Regions from separate parts of the Paenibacillus sp. CAU 1782 genome, predicted to be linked through region 2. Evidence: predicted binding sites of a transcription regulator. Region 2 holds the regulator's gene; the other holds the start of a gene.

Region 1 (7,059 bases), 280 kb from region 2:
GCAGCAAGGTAGGCAAAGCGGATCAATTCGATATCGGACCGGCAGGCGGCACCTTTAAAGTGCAGCTGAAGGTAACAGGCGGCAGAAACTGGGTCGAGGTGCGGACCGGAAGCGCTGGCGGCGAAAAGCTGTATTACGCAAATGCCGAAGACGGAGCCGTTCAGGAATACGATTTGACCGGACCGCTTTACATTAACGTTGGCCGTTCCGATTTTACGGAAATTACGGTTAACGGGGTGCTGGTGCCCGACGGCGACAGAGCCGCATCCAAAAAATTGTTGCTCCAGCCGCTAATTGCCGAGCCTGAAGGAGCGGAATCTCCCGAAGGAACGCAAACAGCGGAATAATGAATAAATAAAGGCATGGAAACGGAGAGTGAAGCATGAGCTCGGAAAGTTTTTTTGATATTGTATCCAAAGTGGATATGCAGGAGTTAGGAAATGCAATTACTCAAGCGGAACGAGAAATCGAAACGCGGTTTGATTTCAAAGGAAGCAAAAGCAGCATTTCGCTTGAAAAAGAGGATATTGTGGTTGGCTCCGACGATGACTACAAGCTTAAAAGCGTAGTGGATATTTTGCAATCCAAAATGGTCAAGCGTGGCGTTCCGATCAAAAATATGGATTTTGGAAAGATTGAAGGGGCTTCCGGCGGCACAGTGCGCCAGCGTATCAAGCTCAGACAAGGCATTGAGCAGGACGTTGCCAAAAAAATCAATACGATGATCCGTGATTCCAAGATAAAAGTAAAAAGTCAGATTCAAGGCGACCAAATTCGCGTTACGGGAAAAAGCCGGGATGATCTGCAGGCTATCATTGCCATGTTGCGCGGAGCGGATTTGCCTGTGGAGCTTCAGTTTACCAACTACCGTTAATCAATTTTGCAGAAACTGGAAGTGAATGGGATGTTTGAAGAAAAGACTGCTGCGGGAATTGCCCGTGCTTCCGGAAATGTCAGCCCGGGGACAATATGCAGGTCCGCCCCCATATGCGGCGGTACAGAGTCTGTATGCTGGTTTGAATGTTCCGGGGAGGGAATGTAAGTGAATTTAGCCAACCGTATAACGCTGGCTCGTATTTTTTTGGTGCCGGTCATTATGTTTTTTTTGCTGATCAATGTTAATTTGGGCTCGTTTTCCATTTCTGACTATACGATTACATATAATCAATTAGTAGCCGCGATTATTTTTATCGTAGCGGCAAGCACAGATGGATTGGACGGCTACATTGCCCGAAAAAACAAAATCGTTACCAATCTGGGCAAATTGCTGGATCCGCTAGCCGACAAACTCCTGGTTGCTGCCGTGCTCATTTCGCTGGTAGAGATGGACAAGTTGAATGCGTTAATCGCCATCATTATTATCAGCCGCGAATTTGCAGTTACCGGCTTGCGTCAGATCGCGCTTCTGGAAGGCACGGTCATGGCGGCGAGCAAATGGGGCAAATGGAAAACGGCCATTCAAATTACGATGATCATCGCTTTGCTGCTTAACAATTTCCCGTTTGCGTTATTTGATTTTCCGTTCGACATCATCTCCAGTTGGGTTGCAGCGGCCATCACGCTTTATTCCGGTTTTGACTATTTTATGAAAAACAAAAAACTGATACCGGTTGAATAAGGCTTAACCGTTATTAAAGGCGAGCGAATCTTTAAGAGCACTTTTCCGCAGGACGGAGAAGTGCTTTTCCATCGAGAAAAACTGCCAGAACCAAGAGGAGGAGCAAGTGGATGAAAGCTGAAATTATTGCGGTTGGAACGGAATTGCTGTTGGGTCAAATTGTCAACACGAATGCTCAGGCGTTGTCGCTGAAATTGGCGGAGCTTGGCATTGATGTATATTTTCAGACGGTTGTAGGCGATAATGCCGCAAGGCTGAGGCAAGCCATCGAGATCGGCCGGAGCCGCGCGGATCTCCTTGTTTTCACAGGCGGCCTGGGTCCGACTCAGGATGACCTGACAAAAGATGTGCTGGCCGACTACCTGGGTCGGGAGCTGATCATGCATGAGCCGTCCATGGACGCTATACGGAATCTGTTCTCTTCGCGGGGCATGGATATGGTCGAAAGCAATCGCAGGCAAGCCCATATGCTGCAAGGCAGCCACCCACTCGAAAATACAACGGGGCTGGCGGTCGGAAACGCGCTGGAGCAGGATGGAACGTTGTACGTGCTTCTTCCGGGACCGCCTAGAGAGATGGTTCCCATGCTGGAAGGTCCTACTCAGGACTGGCTTCGCTCCATGCTGGGCGAAGAGCGTCCTCTATTCTCCCGTCTGCTCAAATTTGCAGGTATTGGAGAATCCAATCTGGAAGCCAAGCTGCTGGATTTGATCGAGGGGCAAAACGATCCTACCCTGGCGCCGTATGCGAAGGAGGGCGAAGTATCCATTCGCGTCTCTACAAAAGCGGCGACTTCGCAGGAAGCCGACGAGCGGATTCAAAAAGCCGTCGATCTCATCACCGAACGCGTCGGAGAGCATCTATACGCCCAGCAGGACGTTCCGATCGAAGCGGAGATCGTGCAGCTGCTGCGGACATCCGGAAGGCGTCTGGCAAGCGCTGAGAGCTGCAGCGGAGGACTGTTCGCAGAGCTGGTGACGAACGTGCCGGGCAGCAGCGGGGAGTTTGTCGGGGGCGTGGTTACATACACCAACGCGATGAAGCACCAGCTGCTGGGCATCCCTATGTCGCAGCTGGAGGGAGAAGGCGCTCCCGGCGCAATCAGCGAATCCACGGCCGCGCTTATGGCGGAAAACGTGCGCAGAATCTGCGATGCCGATTTTGGCGTATCCTTGACTGGAGTGGCGGGCCCGGCGGAATCGGAGGGCAAGCCTGTAGGGCTTGTTTATTTCGCTATAGCGGAGCGGGACAAAGAAACCGTTGTCCATAAGGTCCAGATGAGCGGCGGACGCTCCATGATCAGACTGAGAGCCGTCAAAGCGGCGCTTTACAGGCTGTGGCTGGCGCTGCGGGCTTAAGTAAATGAGGTTGTCAAATGAAGAATCATGGCGTATAATGGACAATAGTTGATCGGAAGAACCGTGGCGAAGATTACTTTGCTGCGGTTTTTTTATGTTCATTCTCAATCTATCAGGCAGCGTGCCATTCGGAATTCAGGCACTACAAACTTTGCGGAATGGGGGAACGCGGGGGCGATGAATGAAGCCTGCTTTTGCGGCGGCTGTTTTTTCCGGCCGTTTAGAGGGCTGTTTCATCCGCAATAAAAAATACGAATGTTTGTTCGAAAAAAGGATTGGCAAAGCTTCGGAAATGAGTTATGATATCAATATAAATCGTGAAGGATGTGAGTGTGTTGGCGGATCGTCGCGCAGCTTTGGACAACGCCCTTCGTCAAATTGAGAAGCAATTTGGCAAAGGCTCCATTATGAAATTGGGTGAATCAACTCATATGCAGGTTGAGACCGTGCCCAGCGGCTCCCTTGCCCTAGATATTGCACTTGGAATCGGCGGTTTGCCGCGAGGAAGAGTTGTAGAAGTTTACGGACCTGAATCTTCTGGTAAAACAACGGTTGCTCTCCATGCTATCGCAGAGGTGCAACGCATTGGCGGACAAGCTGCTTTTATCGATGCGGAGCATGCGCTTGATCCACTGTATGCCAGCAAGCTTGGCGTCAACATCGATGAATTGCTTCTTTCGCAGCCGGATACCGGCGAGCAGGCGCTAGAAATTGCGGAAGCGCTGGTACGCAGCGGAGCTGTTGACATCATCGTTATTGACTCCGTAGCGGCACTTGTGCCAAAAGCTGAAATCGAAGGAGATATGGGCGACTCCCACGTAGGTTTGCAAGCACGCCTTATGTCGCAAGCACTGCGGAAGTTGTCCGGTGCCATCTCCAAATCCAAAACGATCGCGATCTTTATTAACCAGCTTCGCGAGAAGGTTGGCGTTATGTTCGGCAACCCGGAAACAACGCCGGGCGGAAGAGCCCTTAAATTCTACTCCAGCGTACGTCTGGATGTTCGCCGTGTCGAGACGCTCAAGCAAGGCAACGATATGGTCGGCAACCGTACTCGAATCAAGGTCGTTAAGAACAAAGTGGCTCCGCCGTTCAAGCAAGCGGAGATTGATATTATGTATGGCGAAGGCATTTCCAAAGAAGGCAGCTTGGTTGATATCGGTGTAGAGATGGACATCGTACAAAAAAGCGGCGCATGGTTTTCCTACGACGGAGAACGTCTTGGACAAGGCCGTGAAAATGCCAAGCAGTTTTTGAAGGAGCATACGGAGATTTCAGCTGTCATCGAGAAGAGAATTCGCGATGCAAGCAATTTGTCCGCAACGGCAACACCTGCCAACTTCTCACAGGACGAAGAGGATGAGGATTTTGAAGAAGTGGAATAACGGATAAAACATAGGAAGCTTCGCTGCTCTACCAAGAGTGGCGAGGCTTTTTGTGTCATTGATGTTGTAATGGCAGTGGAAGGAGCGAAAACAAGTTTTGAGTCAAAATCTTCAGAACGCAAGCGAAGAAGAGTTGGAAATTATAACTGTGCGAGTGGACAAAGAAGCAAGGAACAGGTATCTGCTGTACGCCGCTGAGGGAAAACTTCTATTGTCCCTGCATGAAGATATCATGGTGGCCTACCGATTGTTTAAGGGCAGCGTGGTTACCCCGGAGCTAATTGAAGAAATCGTCATCAAGGACCTGCAGCATCAGGCATATAGCTTGGGCTTGCGTTATCTTGGAGCAAAGCCGAGGACCCGAAACCAGCTAAAGCAATATTTGCAACGCAAGGAAATGGATGAACAGCATATCGAGCATGCGCTTGACCGTTTAGAAAATGAAAATCTGGTAGATGATGAAGAGTATGCAAAGCAATTTGCTGCAAGCCGGATGAACTCCGGTTTAAAGGGACGCCTGATGATCAGACAGGAGCTTCAGCAGAGAGGCGTGCCAAAGGAACTTGCGTCTGCCGCATTGTCCCAAATGGATGAAAGCAGCGAGCTGGAGGCAGCCCAAAAGCTGGCTCTTAAAAAAAGCCGTTCCGTAAAAGGCGAGCTTCGCGACCGGAAAAATAAGCTGACCGCCTTTTTGCTTCGTCGGGGATTTCCTTCTCATATTGTGCGAGAAGCTTTGAAGGGTGTAAGCTGGGAGCCAGACCATTCTTCACCTGAGGAAGAAGATGGGGCTTTTGCTTGACAACTGTTTTTATGAAAAGATAAAATGAAAGTGTAATCCTTTACGGCTGAATCGATTTTTCTTCCAAAAGTTGATTCAAAAGTATTATTTTCGTCAAAATGTGTACGATGAAACGGTATGGAAGCCGGTTAAAACCAAATATCATCCCAAGCAATGCCTTGGTGTATGCGGCAAGGAGGTGAACAAGATGGGAGACATCAACACCTGGATCTTCATCCTCGTTTGCATCCTTGTTGGCGCAATTTTCTTTGGGATTGGTTATTTTACTCGAAAGTCGATTGCCGAGGCAAAAATTTCAAGTGCTGAGCAAGCCGCGGTTCAAATTGTGGAAAACGCAAAAAAGGACGCAGAAGCACAGAAAAAAGAAACGGTGCTTGAGGCGAAAGACGAAGTCCACAGACTCCGTACAGAAGCTGAAAAGGACATTCGCGAGCGGCGCAACGAAGTACAGCGTTTAGAAAGACGGCTGCTACAAAAGGAAGAGTCGCTGGATAAAAAGTTGGAAACTTTGGAACGCAAAGAAGAAACTGTAGCCAACAAGGAAAAACGAATCGAAGAAACCCAGGAACAGATTGACAGTATTTACAAACAACAGCAAAGCGAACTGGAACGTATATCCAGCTTGACAATGGAAGACGCCAAGTCGATTATTTTGACCAACGTCGAGCAGGAAGTACGCCATGAAACCGCGCAAATGATCAAAGAGATCGAGCAGCAGGCTAAGGAAGAAGCCGACAAAAAAGCGCGTGATATTATTTCATTGGCGATTCAGCGTTGTGCGGCCGATCATGTGGCAGAAACGACGGTTTCCGTTGTTACGCTGCCGAATGAAGAGATGAAGGGCCGTATCATTGGTCGCGAAGGCCGGAATATTCGCGCTCTGGAAACATTGACTGGTATCGATCTCATTATCGACGATACACCGGAAGCGGTCATTCTGTCGGGCTTTGACCCTATTAGACGTGAAATTGCCCGAACTTCTCTTGAGAAGCTTGTAGCTGATGGACGCATCCATCCAGCGCGCATTGAAGAAATGGTCGAAAAATCCCGCAAGGAAATTGACGAGCGGGTTCGCGAGTACGGCGAACAGGCTACTTTCGAGGTTGGCGTGCATGGATTGCATCCTGATTTGATCAAGATATTGGGCAGACTCAAATACCGGACGAGCTATGGACAAAATGTGCTGAAGCACTCCATGGAAGTTGCGTATCTGACTGGCCTTATGGCAGCTGAGTTGGGCGAGGACGTGACGCTTGCGAAACGTTCGGGATTGCTTCATGATATCGGCAAAGCGCTTGACCATGAAGTGGAAGGCTCCCATGTGGAAATTGGCGTGGAACTGGCCAAAAAATACAAAGAGCATCCCGTTGTTATCAACAGTATTGCATCCCATCACGGCGATACAGAAGCAACTTCTGTTATTGCAATGCTGGTTGGTGCGGCTGACGCATTGTCGGCGGCTAGACCTGGCGCACGCCGCGAAACGCTTGAAACCTACATCAAACGTCTGGAGAAGCTGGAAGCCATTACGGAATCCTTCGACGGCGTGGAAAAATCGTATGCGATTCAAGCAGGACGCGAAGTACGCGTTATGGTGCAGCCTGAGAAAATTGATGATACGGAAGCATTCCGTCTTGCTCGCGACATAACGAAAAAAATCGAGAGTGAACTGGATTATCCGGGACATATCAAGGTTACCGTTATTCGCGAGACGCGGGCAGTGGAATACGCCAAATAAAAATGTTGTTCGGAAAAGTGGCTGCCTGTCAGCCACTTTTCTGTTCTTTTCAGGAAGGAACCTGTTAATGAATATATTGTTTATCGGTGACATTGTCGGCAATGTGGGCAGAAGCGCGCTTAAAGAGACATTACCGGCGCTTCGGAGCAAATATAACCCGC
Region 2 (7,059 bases):
GAAGCGGGAGATGTTATCTCCGTATCCGAGGACACGCCGCATTTCTTCACGCTGATGGAAAACCGCCAAATCGTAGCCGTTCGCCTGTTCATTGAAACAGAAGGCTGGATCGCGCATCCTTATGCTGATGAGAAATTCCAATCGAAATAAGCAGCCTCGCATTTAAAAATGCAGTAAAGCCCTCGCTCCGGCCCAAGCCGGGCGGGGGCCTTTTTTGCTACCTATAAACTTGCGTCTCTATTCCTCAAGCAGGGCCAAGAGCTCATGCAGACTGGAAATTTCATGACTAGGCACGATTTCATCATTCCGTACCGCTCCGTGGCGGTTAATCCAGACGGAGGTCATGCCAATTGTGTTGGCGCCCAAAATATCGGTAGTCAACTTGTCGCCTACCATGATCCCTTCCTCCGGCTCAATGCCGAGTCGCTCCAGCGCATGCTTGAAAATAGACGCCGCTGGCTTGCCTTCCCCGAATTGGCCTGAAATAATGATATGATCAAAATAAGGCATCAGTTCAGGCACCCCGTCCAATTTTTCCTGCTGCAAATCCGGGGAACCGTTTGTAAGCAGAAGCAGGCTGTACTTGCCCTTAAGAGCATCCAAAACGGCAAACGTTTCATCATAGACCAACGGGCGTTTCCGGCGCTCGGCTGGAAACTGCTCCGCAAGTTTTGCCCCAAGCTCTTCATTGTCTACGCCAAGCGCTTTGAGTCCAAGCGTCCATGCAGCCTTGCGGTAGCCTGGAGCCAGCGCTTGAAGCTTGCGGAACTCCTCCTGTTCGCCAGCGGTAAAGTTAGCCCAAAGCCCCTCGAAAGGATTGATGCCGATCATTTTTGTAAACGGAAACGTCTCATAGGACTCGTAAAGCGCTCTCGCTTCCTTGCGAACGGCTTCCTCAAGCTCTGCCCCATCAACCCCGGCTTCAGCCGCGCCTGCCTCGCAAGTTGCGTGGAAAGCTTCCTTTACGCTGCGGTCATCCCACAGCAACGTATCGTCCAAGTCAAATAATACCGCTTTTTTAGCCATGTTCCCCTACACTCCCATTTTTTATTTTTGCTCAAATTCGATACCGTGCGCTGCAGCAAACGATTCCAGCCTTGCCGCCATATCATCCGTTTTGAAACGGTTCAGCAAACGCGAAAAAGTCCAGCCTCCGCCTTTTTTCGGTCTTACGACAACATAACCTTTCAACACGGTAATCCGCTCAATATCGGCAGCCTTGACCCTTTTGTCGCCCGTAAAGCGGCGCGATTGCACATAATCCTTGCCAACGTTCAAATAAGGACGACGGAAGAAAAACAGCGCCGCCAGCGCGATATAGGCAATTAAGGTTGTCCAATACATTGCCCCGCCCTGGAAATTAGGATCGGTTTGCATGAGAACATTGTAAGCCCCTACAAACAGCAGCAGCATAACAGGCATAATGATATTGCGCCCGGTAAAACGGTCAATCTTCTCCGCGCTGGGAGTCATCATGCTGTGACCCTGTTTCTTCCTTGCTTTATTAATGGTACTCATATTTTTACGTACTTTGCGTTCCCATGAGCGTGACACTGCCATTCCTCCGCTTCATTATTATACATGCTGCTCTTTCCGGCAGCCGGAGCCTGCCTCTTGCCTATGTCGGAAAACCGAACCTTTGAACTCGAACGATTAGACCTTATAGCAAGGGACGGCGGAATTTCTCGATAAAACGATCCGGATAGTCCTGGGGCAGGGCGCTGGCCTGATCCAGCTTGTCCCATAGCTCCTGGGGCAGTTCCCAGCCCGCAGCCCCGATATTATCCTCAAACTGAGCCAACGTGCTGGCGCCAAAAATCGGCGAAACGATTCCTTCTTTCCCCAGCAGCCAATTAAGCGCGGTTTGGGCAGGCGTTTTTCCCACCTGACGGGCCGCGTCCAGCAGCGTATCCAGTATGTAAAAATTACGTTCGGTATTCCGATATTGCCACGAGCTTTCACCCGCTTTTGCCGTTAAACGGCCTTCCGTCGGCTCCTCGCGCCCGTATCTTCCCGTCAGGAAACCGCCTCCAAGCGGAGCCCAAGGAATGAGGCCAACCTTTTCCTCCAGGCAAAGCGGCATCATTTCCCTATCCATCTGCCGGCTGACAAGGCTGTATTGCGGCTGGAGCGATACAAACCGAACGTAACGGTTGACATCGCTGCAAGCCAGGCTTTTCATCAGCTGCCATGCAAAAAAGTTGGAGCAGCCAATGTAGCGAACTTTGCCCGACGTAACCAGATCATCCAAACTTCGCAGCGTCTCTTCGATCGGCGTCGCCTGATCCCAGGCATGAACCTGATAAAGATCGATATAATCCGTCTGAAGCCGCCTGAGGCTGGCATCGACCTCGTCCATGATGTGTTTGCGCGACAAACCAGCCCCGTTTACGTGAGGCGAGGTTACCATCCGAACCTTGGTAGCCAGCACTACCTCCGAACGCTTGCCTTGTATGGCCTTTCCGACAATTTCCTCCGAACGCCCGTTAACATAAACGTTTGCCGTATCCAGAAAATTGCCGCCCTTGTCCAGAAACCGGTGAATCATTTCTATAGAATCGCCTTCGCTGGTCGTATTGCCGAAAGTCATCGTTCCCAGACACAATTCGGATACTGCAAGCCCGCTTTTCCCTAGCAAATGGTAGTTCATCGGTTAAACCGCCCTCCAAACTTAATGCGTGATGTTGTTTTCTTCGTCTTCTACATATTTAATAGTGTCCAGCTGCTGCCTGAAATTCTGTTTGAAATTATTCAGGTATTGCTGGCGCAGCTCGTCACGCTCTTTTGTTTCTTCATCGCTTAGTCCTACCGTTTTGTTCTTGCGCGACAATTCATTAATTCTGGCAATCAACTTGTCAATATCCATTACTCTCTGCTCCCTCCGGTCATGCTGCAAAAATCACTTCTCCTTACTTTGACACTTCCAGCGCCTCATTGTCAAGGTATAAGCGACCTCTGCAAGCCTTTGAAAGCATACAAATAAAAAAGCAATAAGGCCTGCGTAACGCAACAGGCCTTATTGCTATCTATGACTAATGGGATATGAAGGAAGCGCGATGAGACAAAGTGATCCTTACTTATAATTCAGGAAGTATGAGCCTTTGGCCAGGCATGATGGCAGAGGTCTGCAAGCCGTTCCGTTCCTTAATCATGTGTACGACATACCGGATATCCTGACCCCCGTCGCTATGGCGACCGGCAATGCCCCAGAGAGTGTCGCCGCTGCCCACTGCAATTACAATTTCGTTACCGGAAGGTTCCGCAACCGTTTCCGGCAAAGCATTGGTCACGGCAATCAGAAAGCATGTGGACAACACCGCAAATAATACCGCGCTGACAATAGCTTTCAGCATGTGGCCTCTAATCCAATTGGCAACCTGCCGGAGACCGGAGATCTTCTCCTGTGTCTTTCCTATAGCGTTCATAACATGAATGGACTTGTAAGAGCTATTGCTTGAACTCATCATTAGCATATTCAGCACCCCAAACGTTTGTTCTGTTTTTAAGATAACACGAACAAATGTTTGCGGTCAATACAAAATGCGAACTTTTGTGCTTGAGAACTTATGTTTGTACGAACCTCGGTTCTGTGCTATAATTTGTCACAATAAGCATGAATGGAGATGATGGAAGTGTCGAAGATTTCCAAGCGACAAAATTCGATTCTTGATTTTATCAAGCAGGAAGTCAAGGATAAGGGTTATCCCCCGTCCGTACGAGAAATTGCCGAAGCTGTCGGATTGCTCTCCAGCTCCACGGTACACGGCCATCTGGACCGTTTGGAAAAGAAGGGTTTTATCCGCCGCGACCCCACGAAGCCTCGCGCGATCGAAATCCTTAACCAGGATCCCAATGACAACGTCATTCCGCTTCCCGTAGCGCAGGTGCCAATCGTGGGCAAAGTTACCGCAGGCCTGCCCATTACGGCGACGGAGAATATAGAGGATTATTTCCCGCTTCCTTCCCATTATGTAGGGGACAGCAACGTTTTTATTCTTAATGTTATTGGCGACAGCATGATTGAAGCCGGCATACATAACGGCGACTATGTGATTGTGCGACAGCAGCAAACGGCCAACAACGGCGAAATCGTGGTTGCGATGACGGAGGACGACGAGGCTACCGTCAAAACGTTCTACAAAGAGAGGGATCACATTCGCCTGCAGCCCGAGAATGCTTCCATGAAACCGATTCTGCTGCCTAATGTGACCATTCTGGGTAAAGTAATCGGATTGTTCCGCGACATTCACTGAAGTGCGACCAGCACCTCTCTCTGAATTCTTTTGGAGACGTTTAGCGGGGTGAGCAAGATGTTAACCTATTCTACAATATAAAGCGCAGGTTTCGGGATGCATTGCAGCATTTCCTTAGGACTTGCGCTTTTTGTCTACATAAGGAGGGCAATGATGATAGACCAACTGCCAGCAATTCTGGATCACAAAGTAAACCTGGACGAGATCCAGTCCGTTGCTTACGACTCGGAGACGATAAAGTCGGATAGCGGCGAAATCATTACGCAGCTTCGCTATTTTAGCATTGACACCACCTATGGTGAATACATAGAAATTCACTCCGATTCCGATGATGAGAAATATGCCTTGCTCTATGGGATGTTTTATTCCCAGTTGCCCGATCATGAGGAGTCGGAAAACGTCTCACTCGAGCTGTATCAAGCAAATAAATAAAGAAAAAGCAAAAACCATCTCGCAAGAGATGGTCCATCATTTGTGCGTATGAATGGCGGGGCCGCCCGTCCCTCCTGTTGTATTTCTTACCCTTCCCGTTTGGGCGCCCGCAGCTGTTCTCCCAGTTCCTCAATGTATTGAGTCATTTTATTGCTGATCTCCATCCGCAGCGCTTCCCGCGCAATGCCAAACCGCTCTTCGTATCCCCGGCACAAATAGCGGTGATACAGAATTCCGTCCCCGGTTTCATCCGTAAACACTTTAATGTTACGCCGTTTCAGAGATCGCTTCAGGTCATAATATTCATCCGTTGTACGCAACATAAATATTTCAAGACAACGAATGTTCAGGTCCTTGAGGGGAAGCCGCGACACGCGGATATGCTCCATCCCCTTCTGCAGCATTGCAATGATATGCGGAAACATAATGTAGTCGCGTATCATGGTCAATTCCTCTAATCCAGGACGGCCGCTAACGGGAATTTGGCCACGCTGGTCATGCTGCTCCTGATGTTCCGTCAAAAGCATCTTGGATTTCCATCTTTCGTTTCCGTCAAGCTTGCTCATTCAAAGCCCCCCGTTTTGTGCCGTCCGCCTCTGCTCGCAGCAGCAGAGCGAATGCGGTCCCGTAATGACTTCATTACGATGTCCTGCCACGATTGTTAACCGGCTCCATAAACAGAACATTTGTTCTCATTCTATATGATTCATCATTTCCTTGCAACCACTAAAATATCCCTACCCGGCCCAAAAAAAACAGGCCTGGATTTCTCCAACCTGTTCTTGGCATTATTTTGCTTAACGATGACGTTAAAGGGATAAACATACGTTGTCCCTTACTTCAGGACAATGATTCTCCTGATATTCATATGATCAAACAGGTCCTCCCACTCCAGCTCTTGCCCATACGGATCGCGGTAATACGGGGCAACGGCCGGCAAATACCCCATTAGCAAGCCCGTACCGCCGCATACCATCCCGCCGCCGTCTCCGCCCTTGAGCAAAAAGGAGGTTTCTCCCGAGATCAGCTCATATTGATAAGGATCGCCTGCAAAACAAAGCCCGAATCCGTTTGGCTTCTCAAGGTCATATCCTTTCTCCTTGCCGGCTGAGTCCGCCCCATCCTCGTCGCCGAAATATTTTACCCGCAGGCTGTAATCAAAGCTGTCTCCCCATGGAAACAGGGTGCGGCAGCCGCCGCCGTACAGGTATTCCCACTGATCCTCGTTAGGCAGCGAAAAACCTTCTGATGAAAGCTCTTCAACAAGCCCTCCATAAGTCAATTCTTCATCAAAAAGATAACATCTTACGGCGTCTTGTTCCCGAACAAATTTGAAGCTGTTGTAGCACGTATATTCGTTATAGCCGGAGGTTTTGAACTTTTCCAGCTCCTCGTGAAAATCCTCGTAGTCATAGGCTTCCTCATCCTGCTCGGCAACCTCGATCCAGCCAATTCCGCGCGCGTAACGTTCAACCAGCATCGGCGGAATGTCAGCCTTGCGGACCGGGGACATCATGCTTTTCAAAAAGGCGGTGCCATCCTCCACATCGTATTCATCCAACGTAGCCCGGAATTCCTCCTCCGTGTCTTCGTCCATTCCTTCTTGCCAGTCCTCCCAGCCAAGCGTCACCGCATCTCCCGGAACATAAACAAACTCTCTATCTCCATAGAGATATACTCCCGTTTCCAGAGCAGTTCCAAACCTTTCAAAAGACGCAAGTCCTTTATAAGAAAACCCGCCAGGCAGCGCCTGCACAAGCTCTTTCAGCCATGCATCCTTCGCCGCCGCAGGCAAGTCCGAAAAAACCGATTTCGTCCAATAGGCCATTTCCTGTCCCCTCTCAGTCAAACTCTGGTCACTAGAAGTATACTATAATAAACCAGCTTCCAACTATGGCGCTCCTAAGAAAAGTAGAGGAATGCGATTTTCTCAGCTGTTCTCGTGGCCAAAGCTTGCGTCGTCAGAGTCGGATTCGGGCCGCCTATTCCATTGTAATGGACGCTATTATCCGCAATAAACAGCCGTTTGACTTGGTAGGCTTCGCAATTGACATCTACCACGTGTCCTATTCTCATCGTACTTTCCAGATGAAGCATAAAGGAAAAAGGCGTATCTGAGCGGATAATGGAGCGGGCGCCCGCTTGCTGCAGCGTCTCTGACGCATATCTGGCCAATTGATCGCGCCGCTTCAACGTTTTGGCGCTTGGCGTGTAATGGATAACCGGAATCGGGCCGTTTTCATCCCTGAGCAGCGGATCTACCTCCACCCGGTTGTGGTACAACGTTTCATCGTCTGTAAGCAGCAGCATCGTCATCGTTCTTGTGTAATTCATCATGAGCTCTTTCAGTTGAGGACCTGCGACCATGCCTCGA

What was found. Region 2 encodes LexA, which represses DNA repair genes until DNA is damaged. Its sites were predicted from a motif close to CGAACATATGTTCG; they were not measured.
Region 1: a site for LexA is predicted at 3,229-3,242, ahead of recA (recombinase RecA). Genes of this name have one in related genera too.

The regions. Positions count from the first base shown of each region.
Region 1 is NZ_JBTOLL010000001.1:600,612-607,670, forward strand. Features, by position in the region: gene ACX93W_RS03070 (RodZ domain-containing protein) at 1-347, shown strand, start outside; gene ACX93W_RS03075 (YajQ family cyclic di-GMP-binding protein) at 383-874, shown strand; gene pgsA (CDP-diacylglycerol--glycerol-3-phosphate 3-phosphatidyltransferase) at 1,043-1,618, shown strand; gene ACX93W_RS03085 (competence/damage-inducible protein A) at 1,729-2,976, shown strand; gene recA (recombinase RecA) at 3,312-4,361, shown strand; gene ACX93W_RS03095 (regulatory protein RecX) at 4,459-5,160, shown strand; gene rny (ribonuclease Y) at 5,348-6,898, shown strand; gene ACX93W_RS03105 (TIGR00282 family metallophosphoesterase) at 6,966-7,059, shown strand, end outside.
Region 2 is NZ_JBTOLL010000001.1:878,670-885,728, forward strand. Features, by position in the region: gene ACX93W_RS04280 (1,2-dihydroxy-3-keto-5-methylthiopentene dioxygenase) at 1-150, shown strand, start outside; gene ACX93W_RS04285 (HAD family hydrolase) at 238-1,026, opposite strand; gene ACX93W_RS04290 (hypothetical protein) at 1,048-1,476, opposite strand; gene ACX93W_RS04295 (aldo/keto reductase) at 1,661-2,650, opposite strand; gene ACX93W_RS04300 (DUF896 domain-containing protein) at 2,672-2,866, opposite strand; gene ACX93W_RS04305 (LysM peptidoglycan-binding domain-containing protein) at 3,078-3,353, opposite strand; gene lexA (transcriptional repressor LexA) at 3,633-4,253, shown strand; gene ACX93W_RS04315 (hypothetical protein) at 4,404-4,685, shown strand; gene ACX93W_RS04320 (hypothetical protein) at 4,772-5,251, opposite strand; gene ACX93W_RS04325 (hypothetical protein) at 5,521-6,513, opposite strand; gene ACX93W_RS04330 (GMC family oxidoreductase N-terminal domain-containing protein) at 6,588-7,059, opposite strand, start outside.